DNA from 3 places in the Marinovum sp. E3 genome. Region 2 is predicted to be linked to each of the others. Evidence: riboswitches for the same ligand, from Rfam matches in the RefSeq annotation. Region 2 holds a riboswitch; each other region holds the start of a gene.

What was found. Region 2 has a riboswitch for cobalamin ahead of AC0J5K_RS11790 (TonB-dependent receptor plug domain-containing protein). Riboswitches for the same ligand answer to the same signal wherever they lie in the genome.
Region 1: linked by a shared signal. The riboswitch ahead of AC0J5K_RS11090 (energy-coupling factor ABC transporter permease) and the one ahead of AC0J5K_RS11790 (TonB-dependent receptor plug domain-containing protein) in region 2 are both predicted to bind cobalamin.
Region 3: linked by a shared signal. The riboswitch ahead of bluB (5,6-dimethylbenzimidazole synthase) and the one ahead of AC0J5K_RS11790 (TonB-dependent receptor plug domain-containing protein) in region 2 are both predicted to bind cobalamin.

The regions. Positions count from the first base shown of each region.
Region 1 is NZ_CM146908.1:2,264,161-2,267,368, forward strand. Features, by position in the region: gene AC0J5K_RS11080 (cobyrinate a,c-diamide synthase) at 1-480, shown strand, start outside; gene cobA (uroporphyrinogen-III C-methyltransferase) at 477-1,211, shown strand; cobalamin riboswitch at 1,245-1,426, shown strand; gene AC0J5K_RS11090 (energy-coupling factor ABC transporter permease) at 1,484-2,161, shown strand; gene cobF (precorrin-6A synthase (deacetylating)) at 2,231-2,974, shown strand; gene AC0J5K_RS11100 (dioxygenase family protein) at 3,008-3,208, opposite strand, start outside.
Region 2 is NZ_CM146908.1:2,419,338-2,422,545, forward strand. Features, by position in the region: gene rsmH (16S rRNA (cytosine(1402)-N(4))-methyltransferase RsmH) at 1-92, opposite strand, end outside; gene mraZ (division/cell wall cluster transcriptional repressor MraZ) at 96-602, opposite strand; cobalamin riboswitch at 1,447-1,642, shown strand; gene AC0J5K_RS11790 (TonB-dependent receptor plug domain-containing protein) at 1,758-3,208, shown strand, end outside.
Region 3 is NZ_CM146908.1:2,241,608-2,244,815, reverse strand. Features, by position in the region: gene cobS (adenosylcobinamide-GDP ribazoletransferase) at 1-733, shown strand, start outside; gene bluB (5,6-dimethylbenzimidazole synthase) at 739-1,422, opposite strand; cobalamin riboswitch at 1,469-1,650, opposite strand; gene AC0J5K_RS10970 (LacI family DNA-binding transcriptional regulator) at 1,690-2,751, opposite strand; gene AC0J5K_RS10965 (hypothetical protein) at 2,906-3,088, shown strand; gene AC0J5K_RS10960 (TRAP transporter substrate-binding protein) at 3,111-3,208, shown strand, end outside.

The DNA of each region.
Region 1 (3,208 bases), 160 kb from region 2:
GCCGACGAACCGCCCGATCCGCAGGCCGATGTGGTCTGGTTGCCCGGCGGCTATCCCGAGCTGCACGCCGGCCGGCTCGCCGCCGCCGAAAACTTCCGCGCCGGGCTGCGCCGCCACGCCGAGCGCCGGCCGGTGCATGGCGAATGCGGCGGATACATGGCGCTGGGCGCGGCGCTGATCGACAAACAGGGCACAGCCCACCGGATGGCCGGGCTGCTGGGGCTGGTCACCAGCTACGAGACGCGCAAGTTCCACCTGGGTTATCGCCGCGCGACGCTGAAGGCGCCGATGCCGGGCCATGCCGCCGGCACCGCGCTGCGCGGCCACGAATTCCACTATTCCACCATCCTCGAGCAGCCCGACGCACCGCTGGCGGCGGTCACCGATGCCGACGGCACGCCGGTGCCGGAAACCGGATCCCTGCGCGGCCGGGTCTCGGGCAGCTTCTTTCACCTCATCTCGGCCGAGGAGACGGCATGACGCAGGACACCCACCAGGGCATCGTCAGCTTCGTCAGCTCCGGCCCCGGCGATCCCGAGCTGCTGACCGTCAAGGCGGTGGATCGGCTGGGACGCGCCGATGCGGTGTTGTATGACGATCTGTCCTCCGGCCCGATCCTCGAGCTGGCCCGCGACGGCGCCGATCTTGTCGGCGTCGGCAAACGCGCCGGGCGGCCCTCGCCGCGACAGGATCACGTCAGCCGGCTGCTGGTGGATTACGCCCGCACCGGCCAACGCGTGGTACGGCTGAAATCCGGCGACAGCGGTATCTTCGGCCGGCTCGAAGAGGAGATCACGGCGCTCAAGGCAGCCGGGCTCGGCTATGAGATCATCCCCGGCGTGCCTTCGGCCTGTGCCGCCGCCGCCGCCGCCGGCATACCGCTGACCCGCCGGCTCACCGCGCGGCGGGTGCAATTCGCCACCGGCCATGACATCAGCGGGACCCTGCCGGAAGACGCCAACCTTGCCGCCCTGGCCGATCCCACGGCGGTGACCGCGATCTTCATGGGCAAACGCACCTTTCCCGGCCTCGCCGCCAAGCTCATCGCCCAGGGCCTGCCGCCCGACACCCCGGCGCTGCTCGCGGAATCGGTCAGCCGCCCCGACCAGAAACTGACCCGGCACAGCGTCGCCAGCCTCGCCGAGGCGCTGGCCCGCGAAACCGGCGACAAGGCCGGGCTCATCTTTTTCGGTCCACTGGCAGAGGAGTAAGGCAGACAGATCACAGACGCCGGGGACAGCCCCGGACCACAAGGAAAGCATGGTGCGCCGCGCGAGTGGCCACAGGGAACCGGGTGCAACTCCCGGACTGCCCCCGCAACTGTAAGCGGAGAGTGCCGAGGAACGTCCCACTGGCCGCGAGGCCGGGAAGGGCCGAGGCGCGATGACCCGCAAGTCAGGAGACCTGCCATGTGCCCCCTTTTCCACGCCCGCACGGGCAATTTCCGCTGCCGGAGGGGCAGCATCACGAGAAAGGAACTGACATGCATATCGAACCCGGCGTCGTTGACGGCGCCAAGATGACCTTCGCCTACACCACCGCCGCAGGGGCGGCGACCTATACCGCCAAGCAGACCGTGGACGATCTGTCGCGCACCAACTCCGGCGCCTTTGCCTTGCGGACTCTGCTTGCCACCATCGGCGCTCTGCTGTTTTTCGAAGTGCTTCCGAATTTCCCGGTCGGCATCTCGGAAGTGCATTTCATCCTCGGCTCGACTCTCTTCCTGTTGCTCGGCACGGCGCCGGCGGCGCTGGGCCTGGCGATCGGGCTGCTGATCCAGGGGCTGTTCTTTGCCCCCACCGACATGCCGATGTATTTCGTCAATGTCACCACGCTGCTGGTGCCGCTCTTTGCCGCCTCGGCGCTGGCGCGCCGGATCATCCCGCGTGACACCGCCTATGTCGATCTGGCCTACAAGGACATGCTCAAGCTCTCGGCCGTCTACCAGGGCGGTGTGGTGACCTGGGTCGCCTTCTGGGCGTTCTATGGCCAGGGCGTCACCGCCGCGACCTTCCAGTCGGTCTGGACCTTCGGCGCCGCCTACATGCTGGTGCTGCTGATCGAGCCGCTGGCCGACCTGGCCGCGCTGGCCGGGGCCAAGGCGCTGCGCGACACCGGCGTCGCGCGCCTGCTTGCACCGCGGCTCTACCGCTCGGCGTAACGCCGCACGGCCGCTGAACCGGTCCGGGGCGCGCACGCGCCCCGGACTTCTGCGTGAAAGGACATTCCGATGATCAAGGACCTCTGGCTGATCGGCATCGGCACCGGCAGCCCCGCCCATGTGACGCTGGAAGGCATGCAGGCGCTGCGCGAGGCCGCGATCATCCTGCTGCCGCTCAAGGGCGATGACAAACAGGATCTGGCGGCGCTGCGCTACGCCATCCTCGAGGCGGCGGGCAGCGACGCCGAGATTCGCACCTTCACCTATCCCGAGCGCGACCCGGCGCTGCCCTATGGCGCACGCGTCAGCGCCTGGCATGACGAGATCGCCCGCCGCTGGATCGCGGCGCTCGGCCCCGAGACGCCGCCGGGCCCGGTGGCCCTGATGGTCTGGGGCGATCCGGCGCTTTATGACAGCACGCTCAGGATCGCGCGGCGGCTGACGCCCTGCCCGCGCCTGCGCGTTGTGCCGGGCATCACCGCCGTGCAGGCGCTCACCGCCGCGCATGCGATCCCGCTCAACACCGTCGATGGCCCGATCCGGGTTACCACCGGGCGACAGCTCCGCTCCCATGGCTTCCCGCAGGACGAAGAAACCCTGGTGGTGATGCTCGATGGCGCTTGCAGCTTCCGCGACCTCGATCCCGCCGGTCTGCATATCTGGTGGGGCGCCTACCTCGGCAGCGAGGCGCAGCTGTTGCGCGCCGGGCCGCTGGCCGACACCGCCGCCGATATCACCGCCACCCGGGCCGAGGCCCGCGCCCGCCATGGCTGGATCATGGACACCTATCTGCTGCGTCGGTCCCCTGCCTGAGACCGTCCCGCCGCGGCCGGCGCCGGCCCGGCCTCAGGCCGCGACCAATGTGAGATCGAAGGTCACCTTCAGGTAATCGCCGGGCACCCTGCCGGACAGGTCGAAGCCCGTCGCCGGGAAACTGCCCGCCGGCATAGGCTGATAGCGCATCACCAGATCCGCGCGCACGCCGAACACCGTATCCTGATCGAGATAGGGGTCGTCCTCGGGAAAGACCTCGGTCACCAGCGGGCG
Region 2 (3,208 bases):
GTGCCCGCCACCGGCGAGACCGCCGCGATCAGCGGTCGGATCAGAACGGGGATATGCGGGGCCGCGGGGGGTGTGACAGCAGCGGCGGCCATGGCTCAGGCTCCCTCTGCCGGTCCATCGAGGAAGGACAGCGGGTCAAAATCCTCGGGCAGCTCGTCGAGCCACTCTTCGGTCTTGGCCAGCTCTTCCTTCTCGTAGGTGTCCGGGTGCCAGATTTGAAAGGTGTCACCGGCGGCGATGAAAAAGGCCTCTTTTTCCAGACCGATCTTGTCCCGCAGCTTGGCGGGCAGGACCAGGCGGCCGGTCTCGTCGACGTTGGTGGGATAGGATTGGCCGTGAAACAGCCGTTGCAGCATCTTGCGCTGCATCGACCCGCGCGGCATGGCATCGATCTTGGCGTCGACCTCGTCGATCGCCTCCATCGTGTAACATTCGAGGTAGTTGCGCCGGTGATCGCCATAGACAATTACGAGCTCGGGGTTTTCGCCGGATTTCCAATTCGGATCAGCAGCTTCCAGCACACGGCGAAACAGGGCCGGGATCGACACCCTGCCCTTTGTATCCACCTTGTGGCGGCTTTCGCCTCTGAACCTGCGGCTCACTGTCCTGCCGTCCTTTGCCCGCGCCCCCGCGAAACCCCCCATGTCTTGGATGTAAAAACGGCGGATTGATCTGCTGCCACTGATCAACCCGCCGCCTGTCCCGCTCTTGCGGGATGTCCAGCTGCGCGCGCCACCTGGGGGGATGTCTGCTCGCCCGCGCGCCGGATCTCTGTTTCACGATGAAAGGCGGATGCCTGTATGAAACCTGTTTTTGCTTTTGTTCGGAGTTGGTTGCGGGGTCGTTTGCTGCCCCTGTCTCCGTCCCTCATCGTGATATAAGGGATGCCATGGGAAATTATGGAAATCAACAGGCAAAATTGGGAAAGACCCACATCATATTGTCCACACCCCCTGTGGAAAACAACATCTTGGGGTAAAATTGATACTGTTTTTGGAATTTATAGCGGAAGCGGCTTTTTGCTCATACCATATATAGTAATTGAGGCGCTGTGGCTTTTTTCCCACGAAATCCCGGAATTTTCGGGGCAGCGCCGTGATTTACCCGTTTCCCCAAATTCTGCCGCGCCTGCTTTTGCGGATTTTGGCGATTCCGGCGCTGTGACTCACACACGAATCACGGAATCGAGAGCCAATTCTTGATTCTGTCGCCGCACCGGATTGGGCCGGTGCCATGAATTCCCATCCGTCCCACGATTTCCCGTATGTCCCATGGTTTCCCGGCGCGGTCCTGATTTCCCGCCGGGGCCGCGCCCGCCCGCCAGGGCCATTCAGGCCCTCTACGGCCATGGATTCCCAAAAAGGCGCCGGCGTGGCCGCCATGCCGCACCTGAAGCCGCGTGGCGGGGCGTGCGAATTGCCGTCTTGCCAGGCTGAGCCGGCACAATTAGACGAAGCCTGTCTTGGTTCGGGCCTCGCAAGGGGTTCGTGAAAAGGGAACGCGGTGCAAAGCCGCGACTGCCCCCGCAACTGTGAGCGGCGAGCACCTTCGGAAACTGCCACTGTGGCCGCCGGCCGCGGGAAGGCCCGGCGGATGCAACGACCCGCGAAGTCAGGAGACCTGCCAGGAGCTCACCCTATCCCGACGCGGGGCGCGTCACGGATAACGGCAACCCCGTCGCGGTGACTTCACTGAAACGGTGGGCGCTGTTCCCTCCGAAACGTCAATCGGCCCGACCGGCCTTCGAGGGATACAAAATGACCCGCTCCACCCTGATGACCAGCGCCGCGCTCTCCGCGCTCTGTGCCACCCCTGCTCTTGCCCAGGACGACGCCTATGATCTCGGCGTGCTGATCCTTTCGGCCGGGCTCGAGGCGGCACCCGCCGACGAGACCGGGGTTTCCGCCGCCGTGATCACCGAGGACGACCTGGAGGCCACCGGCGAGACCCGGGTGATCGATTTTCTCGCCCGCCAGCCCGGCGTGACGATCCGCGCCACCGGCCCGCTGGGCACCTCTGCCGGGGTCTCGATTCGCGGCGTCGGGCAGAACAACATCCAGGTGCGCGTCGATGGTATCGACGTATCCGATCCGAGCGGCACCCAGGTGGCCTTTGATTTCGGCGGGCTGATGACGTCGGACATCTCGCGCATCGAGATCCTGCGCGGCGCGCAATCGGCGCTTTATGGCTCCGAGGCGCTTGGCGGGGTGATCAACATCACCACCAAAACCGCCGACAAGGACGGGTTCGGCGTGCAGATCGCCTCGGAATACGGCAGCTACGAAACCCTGCGCAGCGCCGTGACCCTGACCACGGCCGGCGATGGCTACGACAGCGCGCTGACCTTTTCTCACGCCCGCTCGGACGGATTTTCCGCCGCCGACGAAAACGACGGCAATGACGAGGAAGACGGCTTTTCGGCCACCCGGCTGAGCTTTGCCGGCTCTTACGAACTGGGCTCGCCCGATCTGGTGATGCATCTGTCGTTCTTCGACGAGCGCTCGGACTATGAATATGACGAGGCCTCGGGCGGCGTGGTATCTGACGGCAGCCCCGACGAGCTGACGGTCAAGAAACAGAACGGCGCCCGCATCGGCTTTGATTTCGTCACCGGCGCGGTGGATCATTCGGTCTCGGCCGCCTGGTTCCGCATCGACCGCACGCTGACAGGCACCTCGGCCAGCTTTGGCGGCATCTCCGACGACCGCTTCGACTATACCGGCACCCGGATGGAATACCGCTACCAGGGCGGCGTCGATCTTGGCGCCACCGCGCGGCTGGCATTTGGCGCCGATCACACGATCGAGGAATTCGACACCGCCGTGGCGCTGGACCACACGATTTTCGGCCTCTTTGTCGACGGACAGAGCCAGGACACCACCGTCAACGGCACCTTTGCCGAACTGACCTGGGCACCGAACGATATGTGGAACCTCTCGGCCGCGCTGCGCCATGACGTACATTCCGAATTTGGCGGCCATACCACCGGCCGTCTCTCGGCCGTCTATCGCCCGATGGATGACCTGATCTTCCGCGCCAATGCCGCCACCGGCTTCCGCGCGCCTTCGGGCTACGAGCTTTACGACGGCTTTGCCGGCAACCCCGATCTCGATCCCGAAACCTCGAAGAGCTTTGATCTGGGCGTCGAGAAGCGCTACGGCGAGACCGCCTTTGTCCGCGCCACCGCCTTCCATGTCGAAGCCGAGGA
Region 3 (3,208 bases), 180 kb from region 2:
GCGCGAGTTCCGGGTCGCGCTGATGCTGCTCTCGCGCCTGCCGGCCGGCCGGATCGAGGGCGCCGCGCCGAACCTTGCCGACGCGCGCTGGGCCTTTCCGCTGGTCGGTTTGGCGCTGGGGCTGATCGGCTGGGCGGTGCATGCCGGCGCATTGGCGTCGGGCGCTCCGGCCCCGGTGGCGGCGGTGCTCGCCCTGGCGGCGCTGGCGCTGGCCACCGGCGCGCTGCATTTCGACGGGCTGGCGGATTTCGCCGACGGCATCGGCGGCGGGCGCGACCGCGCCCATGCGCTCGAGATCATGCGCGACAGCCGGGTCGGCAGCTACGGTGTCCTGGCGCTGATCCTGATCGTCGCGCTCTGGCTGGCGGCGCTGGCTTCGCTCGGGGCGGCGGCCGGGCTGGCGCCGTTCCTCGCCATCGGCGCGCTCAGCCGGGTGGCCATGATCGGCTTGCAGGAGACCCTGCCCGCCGCGCGTTCCGACGGCCTGGGCCGGATGGCGGCCGGGCGCTCCGGCCGGGCGCGGCTGAGCGCCGCCGCCGCGGTGCTGCTGGCCGGTCTGGCGCTGGGCTGGCAGGGGGCGGCGCTGGTCGCGACCTGCGCGGTGATCGCCGCCGGCATCGGCGTTCTGGCCCGGCGCAAGCTGGGCGGGATCACCGGCGACGTTCTGGGCGCGACGCAGCTTCTGGCCGAGGCGTTCTGCTGGGCGGTTCTGGCCACCTTCTGGCCGGGCTGAGCCGCTCATGCGCCGGCCGGCTCCCAGCGGTCGGTCATGATCAGACTGTCGAGCGGCAGGGTCTGCCGCCAGCCGCGCGCCGCCAGCTCGGGCCGGTCGAAGAGCTCGGAGACATGGCCGAGGCAGAGGTAGGCGACGATCTCGACGTGATCCGGCAGCCCGAGAATGGCGCGCAGATCGTCGGGCCGAAAGATGCTGACCCAGCCCATGCCGATGCCCTCGGCACGGGCGGCAAGCCACATGTTCTGCACCGCGCAGACCGTCGAATAGAGGTCCATGTCGCGATTGTGGGTGCGCCCGAGCACCACCTTGCCGCCCCGGGTGCGGTCGCAGGTCACCGCGATGTTGAGCGGCGCCTTGCGGATGCCCTCGAGCTTCAGCGACCGGTAGGTCGATTGCCGCTCTTCGGGAAACATTTCCGCCGCCTCGTCATTGGCGGCGGCAAAGGCGCTGGCGATGCGGTGTTTCTGCGCCGGGTCGCGGATCAGGATGAAGTTCCAGGGTTGCATGTGCCCGACCGACGGCGCGGCATGACCGGCCTCGAGTATCCGCCGCAGCCGGTCCGGGGCGATCGGATCGGGCAGGAATTCGTCGCGCACATCGCGGCGCGCGGCGATGACGTCATAGAGCGCACGGCGTTCGGCAGAAGAGAAGACGCGCGCCGGAGCGGGCGCGGGGGGGTGCAGCATGGTATGGCCTCCGCATGGCTGACAGCGGCCCGTGGTGTCCAGCCACGGAACCTGGTGTCACCAGGCCGGTCTTCTGGCTTGGGTTCCTCCCCGGCGGACGCCTTCCCGGGCCGCAGGGCCCGGTGGCAAAATGTCCGACAGGTCCCCCTCACAGCGGCGGGCCCGCGCCGGTCTTGCACCGGCTTCCCGATTCTCCCCTCTCGGGGCACCTGGTGGCGCGACTATAGATCGACCGGTCGCAGAGACAAGCGCCGAGAGTGCGGCAGGTCAGGGGGCCCGGTCGGGCGCCGGCCCCAGCGAGTCGCGCAGGATAACCGTCGCCTCGAGCTCGACGCTGGGGCCGGGGTCTTCGCCGGCGCGCATCGCAAACAGAAGACTGGCCGCGCCCTTGCCCATGTTGCGATGGGGCACATGCACGGTGGTCAGCGCCGGGGTCACGATCTCGGCGATCTCGATGTCGTCGAAGCCGGTGATCGACAGATCGCCGGGCACGTCGAGCCCCATCTTGCGGGCCTGGGTCAGGGCGCCGGCCGCCAGCACGTCGTTGCCGCACATCACGGCCGTGGGGCGCGGGGTGGTGTGCATGAGCTGCTCCAGCGCCTGTGCACCATTGGCGATGGAATAGGCCGTCTCGACGACGGCCAGGGTCTCCGGGTCCAATCCGCGCGCCGTCATCGCATCCACCAGCCCCTGCGACCGCTGCCGGGCGCGGTCGTTGTTGCGGCGGTCGGCGGTGATCAGCGCCAGCCTGCGGTGGCCCCGGTCGAGAACCGCGTCGGCCAGGGATTTCATCGCCTTGCGATTGTCGAAGCCGATCGAAACCCGCCCTTCGTCGCCGTCGTAGACCCAGGCGATCACATAGGGCACCTGGCGCTTTTGCAGGAAGCTGTAGCATTTTGGCGGCCGGTCATGGCCGATCAGGAGCAGCGCATCGGCGCCGCGCGCGACAAGGCTGTGAATCTGCTGTTCCTCGAGCTCGGGGCTGTAGGAGGAAGAGGCCACCAGAAGGGTGATGCCCTGTTGCCGCAATGCCTCCTGAAAGGCCTGAAGTCCGCGGGCGAAAATGGCGTTTTCCATCGTCGGGACGATGGCGCCAAAGGTGTTGGTGCGCCGGGCGGCCAGGGCCTGGGCCCCGAAATTCGGCGCGTAGCCCATGGCGCGCACCGCATCGAGCACCTTCTTGCGGGTGGCGTCCGATACCACCGCCGGATTGTTCAGGCAGCGCGAGACCGTTGCCGTCGAAACGCCGGCGCGGGCGGCGACATCCTCGAGTTTCGGCGTGTCGCTCCCCTGGCGGCTGTCCTGACGTCGATTCGGCACTTTAACCATCCGTTTTCCCGATTCCGGCCTTTGCGGCACTATAAAAAAACCATCGCTGACAAGCATATAACAGGAAAACACGCGGCTTGTCATGTAAGCGCTTGCATTGAGCGACTGTAAGCGCTTACATTTATCTTGCCCGAGTCGTGGAAAGGACCTGCCCGTGTTTCTGATCTCAGCAATCACTCTGTTTGCAGTCTTTGTCGCGAACGTGCTCGTCGGCGCTTTGGGAGGCGCACAGTTTCTGGGGGACGTGGGGGAGATGCTGCTGCTGTTTGCGGCCTCGGTGACCTTTGTTCTCGCGATTCTTCGGCGAGAGGCGGCGGAGAAGTCCGACCGCAGCTAACGAACCATTTTGGGAGGAAAACATGGATCGTGACAATCTTGAACGCGCCGCGATGGGGCGCCGCAATTTTCTGAAACTTGCCGGCTCCGGCAGCTTTACCGCGGCGCTGGTGGCCGGTGC